DNA from 4 places in the Neobacillus sp. YIM B06451 genome. Region 3 is predicted to be linked to each of the others. Evidence: riboswitches for the same ligand, from Rfam matches in the RefSeq annotation. Region 3 holds a riboswitch; each other region holds the start of a gene.

Region 1 (2,201 bases), on a different contig from region 3:
TCCGATTTTTTGTCGTCACCTGACTTAGCAGATGAAGTGTTTGCATCGCCACTGCATGCGGATGCTACAACTAGCAGAAATACTGAAACTAAACAAAGTACTAATTTTTTCATCTTGATACCCCCTAAAATAATTCGTATTACTAAATTCCTAGGACAATTATACTAGAAGAATACCAATATTAATATAGATTGTAGGAAAGGTTTGCTAAATATGTTGCTTTTGTGAAATAAGCGACATGAACTAATGGTTGGTATTTATTTATAACGAGGTCTTTTATGAGGGAGTTAAGTAAGCTAGCTTGTGACTTTGCATTACTTGTCAGAAAAAGTCGAATGTATTCCCTTTAATAACCTATCTCGCAGTAGTAAAATTGGACTAAGAATCTGATAAAGGCAAACCTATTGAAAAATTGGGACGCAAAGTCTCAGGTCTAAGGTATTTTTACTATGACGGCTGGATTACCGGGTTTATTCAGTAGAGGAGTGTGTTCTACATGTTTAAGTCCATTGTTTGTTTCCTGCGCAGAAACCATAAATATTCCTACTACACCAGTGAATGTCTGAGATGTGGAAAAAAACGATACAATTAACAAATGTAAACTCGAATAATGGGCTGCCATTATTCTTTTTTTTTGCCCATTCCCGTTCTTACTTCATCATTAAACCATGGGGACGGTTCTTGTGGCTTTTTGGTCAGTAAGCAAACCATGAGAAGGGTACTTTTAGACCAGAATAACCCTCCCTGTGGAACTTTTTTTTCAATATATGCTACATTATAGATTAGCAAAAGGATGGGAGTTTTTTTCAATGAATGAACAGAACAATGCTTTGCCGCCAAAAACGTGTGAGATTGAGCGTCTTATTACAATGGAAAATGACATCAATAAAGTGCTGGAAGGCAAGAAAACGGCTACGCGCCGTAACGGCCGTTATGCGGATGTAGGCGAAATCATGGAGTTAAAAGGAAAGAAATTCGTCGTGGACAATGTCTATTCCCAATCACTGGGAGAATTGACGGATGCAGATGCCGAGCGCGAAGGCTTTGAAAATGTAGAAGCGTACAAGCAGTCGATCCTATCTTATCATCCGGGAATGCCTTGGCTTCCGCAAATGCGCGTCTGGGTGCATGAATTCAGCCCTGTTGAAGAATAAGAAATGGATTTATTGTACCGAATCATTATTTATCTTCACGTCGCAAGCGCGATTGCGTCAATTGGGCCTTTCTTCATTTTGATGCCCATTGTGAAAAAGTTGCCTGATGCTGTGGAGAAAGAACTGGAGGTCTATTTGGCTTTGTTGAAGTCAGTCGTGCGGCTGTCTAAGCACGCCGGCCATGTACTGGTTGGAACAGGAGTGCTGCTCGTCATCCTCGGCCCCTGGACATGGAAAACACCGTGGATTGTCGGAACCCTGGCGCTGCTGTTCGCCTCCCTCTTTTTCCTGGCACGGGCATTCTCGCCAACACTTCGGAAATTTGCCGAAGAAGGTGCAAATAAAATAGCACTTACCGCAAAACTGAAGCGCACCATCTGGACCTACATAATTTTGTTGATGGCAATGCTCTGGTTCATGGTCGTGAAGCCGGATTTGTGGTGAAGATGGGTCATGGGGACGGTTCTCATGGCTTATAGATGCCGGAAGAACTGTTCCGGTAGCTTGCTTAACTCTGCCAGTAGTGTTATTTACAATTGCCCAAACGATTGACGCCCCCTTTAGGCCTGCTGGCGCGGGTCTAAAGGGGGCGTTTTTGAATGGGTAACCTTGTGTATTTTTTGCCTGTCTGTGAAATGTGTGTATGGTGTAGACCATGGGGACGGTTCGGATGGTATATACATGCCAGAAGAACCGTCACCGTGGCACCAGCGGGTCTGACACTTTTTTTCCTAAAGCTATGACACAAGATCGGCACCGCTCCCGTCTAATCTTACAGGAGGGGTAAAAATGAAAAAGTGGATTATTTTCGGCGGGATTTCGCTGCTGTTTATTGCCGGTCTTTCTTACTACTTTTCAACGCAATTCAAGGTGGCAAATGCGTGGGACGGAGAAGGAGAGGCCATTGTAATGGCCAATAAGGTTTGGAGCATTCAGTTTACCGAAAAAGTCGCGAAGGAAAGCCTTCATTCTGATTCAATCTATGTTCTGGATGATCTAGGCAAGAAAATCAAAACAAAACTGTCTCTAAGCGATGATCAAAAAACG
Region 2 (2,201 bases), on a different contig from region 3:
AAGAAGCACCCGGTTGATGGGGCGGAAATGGTGAAGGACCTCTACTATGAAGATACCCCCACTATAATCGAACAGCATCATGAAAGGCTGAATGGGAGCGGCTATCCCCATGGCCTAAAAGGGGATGATATCCTTTTGGAAGCACGAATCATCGCGGTGAGCGATTCATTTGATGCTATGACCGAGGATCGGGCCTACCGCAAAGCCTATGATATCCAATATGCTGTCAATGAGTTAATCAGCATGGCTGACACCCATTATGACAGGAAAGTCGTTGAGGCGTTTGTTGAGATTTTAAAAGAAGAAGGGCGCCTGGATAACGAAATGCTTAAGGTAAAATGAAAGGAATCAATCGATGGTGATTGATTCCTTTTTTATTTCAGCCAAAGTTTACAGATTAAAGGCTGTATTTCTGTGCCTCCCTAGTTAAAAGCAGTTGTTACTGTAGCAGAACGCCGTTAACATACAAACCGCCTGTTGTGGATACTTCCTCGACGGACGTTACAATATGTCCAGAGTTTCCAGGGTACACATCACCTACAGCAGGGATTTCCGGGTTTTCAATATCTGTTATTTTCATTTCCTTCAAAATAAATCCATTTACCTGTTTTTGATTACGGGCCATATAGTCAATGTCTGCCTTAATAGATTGAGTTTTTTTGTGGGTAACATAATGGGTTTTTTCTCCCCTTGTCCCTTCTCCTGTGGTCCAATATACTTCAACAGCATATACAGTCTCTTCCGCATAAGTAAACTCCAGTTCCTTAGCTATCTTCTGCATTTCTGCATTATTCAATCCCAGAGCGGTTTGAACATCGCCTTTCCCTACAAATCCCGTACCGGTTGCCGAATCGAACGTTACTGCCGCGAATGCGGAACCTGCGAGTACTCCAATTGCCAAAGCCCCTGCTACCAAACCTGATAAAATTTTCTTCATTCTCTTCATCTCCCCTTAGAGTTTAGGTTTGTTTCTAAAGGGCCGGTTACACTATTGGCTCCATATAGCCCAAGTGTCCATGTAAAGGCTATACTTCAACGCTTCCCCTGAGTCGTCCCGATACTATGTACGGAACAAGCAAAAGAAAGATGAGCGGTATTTTCGTTTGCTGAATTCTATATACCGAACATCTTTTATAAGGTTATTATAAATTAAACAATAGTTTAAAACCCAGAATTTCCGGTCGACAATCCCTCCGAAAATCTCGACATGTTTATGGTTAAAACGGGGAAAACTGGACCGCCATGGTTCTTAAAAAAGGACAAAAAAAGAGCACTAACAAGGTTAGCGCTGGCAATGGATCGTGTATACCTAGGAGGAAGAATGTAAAACAAGGGCAACCGCTGCCCTTATTCATTCAAAGTATATAGTAAACGGGAGTTGAAATATACCTTTTTTAATAGACAAATTACGTCAAAAATCGTGGGTATGTAGAAAAATAATGATTAAAAAAACTGTTTTTTTCAAGTAAAATGGAAGGAAGTAGGAAAACTATTACTAGGAAAACAGGTGAACCACCATGAGAAGCGTTATCGGGAAACATGTCAGTCTTGTTTTTCTTATACCCGCGCTGCTTTTAACAAATGCTTTCATAACGATTCCCGCCGAGCTTGAGTGGGACATTTTATTATTTCTCTGTATTATGGTCGTGTTTGATCAGGTTAATTTAAAGGTTTTTTCCGGTTTTGGGTACTCCTTTTTCAATGTCATTTTGTCGCTGATTGTATTTGATCGGTTTTCGATCGTATATGGATTTATTTATCTCCTGGTTGATAGCATAATGTCCATCCTTCTTAAGAAAAGGGGCCGGCTGCAGTCAATCTTATCATTATTGTCGATCTATACCATTATAATCATAGTCTGCAACGAATTGTATAATGGCTATTCCGATATGGATTACCAGGCCCGATATTTAACGTCTTTATTTATGCTATTCCTAAGTGTCCTGCTGAAATATGTATATGTCTATCTTGAAACCGGGGCTGCAACTACAAAGCTTTTCCTGGATCGGTTTGGGCCAATGTTGTTTGAGGTGGGGATAGTTTTCCCAATTCTTGCATTCTATGACCATCTCGAAATTAATCTCGTACTCATTCTTTTCCTATCTTATTACACATTCATTGGGTTCCTGCATAAGAAATTTATCGGAATCAACCAGGCTCATATTGACATAATAACGGAAAAATTTTCAAAAAAATATAAA
Region 3 (2,201 bases):
AAATGCTCAAATATGGCCAGGAAGTCCTCATCGGATCGGAGGCTACAAGCGGCGGATTGTATGAGGAAGCCTATATCCGTTCGCTCGAATTCAATGAGTACCATGCGAAAGATAACGGCATCGATTATGTGTTGTATGAGTATCAACTTGATGCGATAGTTTTCCCGCATGATGAAGGGGCGGACCTTTCGGCGCGGGCGGGCTACCCGACGGTTGTCGTGCCCGTCGGCTTCACGGAGGACGGCGAGCCGGTGGGCATTAGTTTCGCAGGGACGGCCTGGAGCGAGCCGGAGCTAATCCAAATTGCGTATGCGTTTGAGCAGGAAACCCATGCCCGGAAACTGCCTAACCTCGAGAAAGACGCTGCACATTGATTTATGATTTTTTAAAAAAACATCCCTTAAAACAATGAAGAAACTGCCACTCTACGATAAGAATAATCCAGTTTCCTTAGTCAAAACTAAACAATATCCTGAATAAGGAGATGTGGTTAGGATGGGTAGAAAGAAGTTGGGAAACCGGAATGCGCAAATCAATAACAATAAAAGTGTAGGCAAAACAAGTTCTGAGCTTGTAAAGTTTACAACCGGCCAGGACAGGCTAATTCGTAATCGGCCGAATGATGATTGATGCTCGATTGAACTTTGGAAGCCACTCCTATTGGGGGTGGCTGTTTTATGTTTATGGTTATATTGGTCTATTCTCCAATGGGCACAAAGGCGCTATACTACATACAGAAAAAGGCAAACCTGCCGAAAGACAGGGACGCAAAGCGATGGGCCTGCCCGGGAAACCGAATGGCTGCCACGCCGCCGGACTTCTTTTTGGATGTCTGGGACAATTCCAAAAAGGAGAGGAAAGAAGTCTATGCGTAAAGCTTTGTTGTGTGCAATTTTATTATGTATGGCGGCGGGGTCAATGGGAAATCAAATTGTAAAGGCTGAGGGGGTGCCGCGGGCAACCTGGCTGTGGGATACATCCCTTATCGAAACTCGGCCTGATGAGGTGCTCGCTTTTCTTAAGGAAAACAACGCAAACCAAGTTTTTTTACAAATCAACCGGGACATCAGCATGAATTCATACAAGCGGTTCATCAGCAAATCCTCAGCTTTAGGAATCAAGATTCATGCGCTTGATGGCGCTCCTGACTGGGTATCCGGGAAAGGCGGCGCGTATTTGAACCAGTTTATGGGGTGGGTTGCTAGTTATCAAGCAGGGGCCGCTCCGGAAGAGAAGTTCTCTGGAATCCATCTCGATTTGGAGCCGTATTTGTACAGTGGCTGGACGTCCAACTACAAAGCCACAGTGCTTGCCTATCAAACCCTTCTTTTAAACGCGAAGGCGCAGTCTGGCCAACTTGGCTTGCCTCTGGGTGCGGATATGCCTTTTTGGTTTGACGAGCATACTTATAACAATAAAATTGGTAAAGGCAATCTCGCCAATTGGGCCATTCAAACGGTTGATTTCCCGACCATCATGGCCTACCGCGACACGGCGCCGGCAATCACCGAAATTATCAGCAACGAAATCCGCATGGCGCAAAATGCGGGGAAAACGCTTATTGTCGGTGTGGAAACAGGCGCAAGTTCGGAGGGTAATTCCATCACATTCCATGAAGAGGGAAAAGCTTATATGGAAGGCGAACTTGCCGCGGTTGATGGCAGCCATGTTTTTGCCATCCATTATCTTGAAAGCTGGATGAATATGAAACCTTAATGTTTTGGGAGAACAGTTGCACCAGAGGGGGTAGCTGTTTTTTTTACACGGGTAATTCGGGAAATAAACAATTTTGAAAATTTAGATAGAGGCGAATCCATGAAATAATGGGTTGAATAATTGGAAAAATGGTCCGAATTCTTTAAAAAATGGGGTGAATAAAAGTCGGTGGCTGCTAATTAACAAGATTGTAAGTGAATTTAACCCGTTCTTTTTGTAAAAAGGTATAGTCCCGGCTGGGAAATTTGGTGATCATTCCATAAATAAAGGGTGCCTAACAAAAATGAGGCAAAGGGTATGTCCTCTGCCTCATTTTTTCATCCTTCCAGCTTTTTAAGGTCTTCGATTGCCGGGCCTTCGACAACTTCTCCGTTATAGGCGAATCGTGAGCCATGGCATGGGCAATCCCATGTCTTTTCGGCGCTGTTCCATTCGCACTCGCATCCAAGATGTGTGCACGTCGTATCAACAAGATACAGCTTCCC
Region 4 (2,201 bases), on a different contig from region 3:
CATTGGCATGCTGCTTGCGATTGCTGGATTTGGGATACTGCGCGCAGGCAAAGTGCGAAGCTAAATAACATGGGAGGGAGGAGGATAAACTCCTCCCTCTATTTTTAAAGATATGAATGATTAAAATATGTCTAGCTCCAGCGTCCAGCGCCTAGTGTACTTCGGTCCCCTCGCTACGATAAGTCAACATCGATTCACTTACGTTCATCGTGTTTCCTTTATCTCCATCGGGGCCCTCCAGTCCATACGGCGCTAAACGGACGCTTACGCTTTTCTATAAGGAGTTGCAAATGAAAAAGACGGCTGCAATTTTACTGATTTTAATAGGGTGCGGATTTCTCTTGTTTCCGGTGTCCAGCAGAATGTACAGTGAATATATGCAGGAAAAACTTCTTAAGGAATGGGAGCCTTCAGGCCAAGCTTCGGCAGCTGCTGGGAGTTCCGCTGCTGAACATTATCGTGGCCTTGATGAAGTTTTTTCAGCGGGACAAGATTTTGGCGTAGTTTCTTCAGCAGGCTCGGATGATGAATCAGAAGAACAAGAAACCGGGAAAAAGAGTGAGCCGCAACAGGAAGGCCAAAATGGAACCACGGTTCAATCCTTAAATAAAACATTGCCAACCCAAAATACTTCCTCCGGGAAAAAGAAACAGCAAGCATCTTCTCAGGTTATGGCTGTTTTGCAAATCAAAAAAATCGGTTTAAAAATACCAGTCCTTGAGGGAGCTACCATGAAGAACATGAAAAAAGGGGCAGGCCTCATAACAGGGACAGCACTGCCAGGCCAACCGGGAAATAGCGCGATTGCGGCACACCGAAGCCGCGGGTACGGGCATATGTTCAACAGGCTGAATGAAATGGTGAAAGGCGATACGATTGTCATTAAAGACAAAAACAAGACGTATACCTACAAGGTATATAAAATAAAGGTTGTTAAGCCGACAGATACTTCGGTTCTAAATGCAATCCCGCAAAAGCGGATTCTTACCCTCGTTACTTGCACCCCCATTAAAACAGCTACCCACAGGCTGATCGTCCAGGCGGAATTAATAGAAAGCAAGTAATGCCACCCTTTTTCAACAAGGTGGCATTTTTCTGTTTTTCACCTACTTTTCGGTTGTTGGGTTACAATTCCTGACAAATTCTTGAACTTTTTAAAAAACATGTAGAAAATTTTGTAAGTTTGAACTATACTACTACTATATTAATAGTAAAAACTTTTCAACGACAACGGCAAACCTATTGAAAAATAGGGACGCAAAGCCATAGGGCCTCAGTCTTTTCCATGAAAAGAGTGGCAGCCTGGCTACCGAAAGGAGAGTTATTTTTTTGCGTAAAATTTTTGTGTGCCTTTGTTTTATAGTACTTTTAATCCCCGCATATTCAATTTCCGCTCCGTCTGAAAAGGCTACAGCCAATGCGGTGGCACAGCCGGTTGATACAAGCTTGATTGCAAGTGGGGTAATCGGAGTCAAGTATAGCAGCCAGGTAGGGAAAAGGGTAAAGGTTGCGATTGAGAAATCCGGGAACGTCTATTATTATGACCTTCCAAACGATGGTACTATCAATTATCTTCCCCTTCAAATGAAAAATGGCAGCTACAATGTCAGTGTCTACGAGCAGATTAAAGGAACCAGCTACCTTCCTGTCCATCAAACTGCCGTACAGCTGTCGCTCGAGGATCTCAACCAGGTTTACCTGCAATCCGTCCAAAACGTTCACTGGAATAAATCAATGAAGCCGATTAAAAAGGCAGCTGAGTTGACTTCGAAACTTAAGAGAAACGAAGATAAGGTAAAAGCCATTCATAGCTATATTGTAAAAAATGTAAAATATGATTCTCAAAAACTTAAAACGGTCCAGCCCGGATACATTCCAAGTATCGAAGCTACATTCGAGGAGAATAAAGGAATCTGCTATGATTATTCCTCCTTATTTGCCGCCATGCTTAGAAGCCAAGGCATTCCCGCAAAAGTTGCAATGGGATATACGCCTGGGGTCAAGGGATACCATGCCTGGAATGAAGTCTATATAAAGGAATTGAATAAATGGGTGGTTATCGATACAACGGTCGATGCCAGCTCAAAAAAAGCGTCGCCCATTTATAAAAAGAATTCCCTGTATAGTAAGGAAAAAGAATATTGAGCAAAATTGCCCGCCTAAATGTGCGATGAAAAGCAGTTCAGGCGGGCTTTTGTGTC

Evidence for each region. A riboswitch is a leader RNA that binds a small molecule or an ion and turns the genes downstream of it on or off. The one in region 3 is predicted to bind cyclic di-GMP.
Region 1: another riboswitch for cyclic di-GMP. It lies ahead of RB160_RS05760 (ASCH domain-containing protein); the one in region 3 lies ahead of RB160_RS09925 (amidase).
Region 2: another riboswitch for cyclic di-GMP. It lies ahead of RB160_RS19530 (hypothetical protein); the one in region 3 lies ahead of RB160_RS09925 (amidase).
Region 4: another riboswitch for cyclic di-GMP. It lies ahead of RB160_RS11885 (transglutaminase-like domain-containing protein); the one in region 3 lies ahead of RB160_RS09925 (amidase).

The regions. Positions count from the first base shown of each region.
Region 1 is NZ_JAVFKJ010000002.1:259,584-261,784, reverse strand. It holds gene RB160_RS05765 (hypothetical protein) at 1-113, opposite strand, end outside; cyclic di-GMP riboswitch class I at 385-469, shown strand; gene RB160_RS05760 (ASCH domain-containing protein) at 810-1,154, shown strand; gene RB160_RS05755 (hypothetical protein) at 1,158-1,598, shown strand; gene RB160_RS05750 (beta-propeller domain-containing protein) at 1,944-2,201, shown strand, end outside.
Region 2 is NZ_JAVFKJ010000015.1:18,039-20,239, forward strand. It holds gene RB160_RS19525 (HD domain-containing phosphohydrolase) at 1-342, shown strand, start outside; gene RB160_RS19530 (hypothetical protein) at 440-937, opposite strand; cyclic di-GMP riboswitch class II at 969-1,052, opposite strand; gene RB160_RS19535 (ImmA/IrrE family metallo-endopeptidase) at 1,518-2,201, shown strand, end outside.
Region 3 is NZ_JAVFKJ010000004.1:40,611-42,811, forward strand. It holds gene RB160_RS09915 (amidase) at 1-374, shown strand, start outside; gene RB160_RS09920 (hypothetical protein) at 496-630, shown strand; cyclic di-GMP riboswitch class I at 733-817, shown strand; gene RB160_RS09925 (amidase) at 919-1,716, shown strand; gene RB160_RS09930 (FAD-dependent oxidoreductase) at 2,034-2,201, opposite strand, start outside.
Region 4 is NZ_JAVFKJ010000005.1:178,307-180,507, reverse strand. It holds gene RB160_RS11895 (LPXTG cell wall anchor domain-containing protein) at 1-64, shown strand, start outside; gene RB160_RS11890 (class D sortase) at 291-1,064, shown strand; cyclic di-GMP riboswitch class I at 1,223-1,314, shown strand; gene RB160_RS11885 (transglutaminase-like domain-containing protein) at 1,330-2,145, shown strand.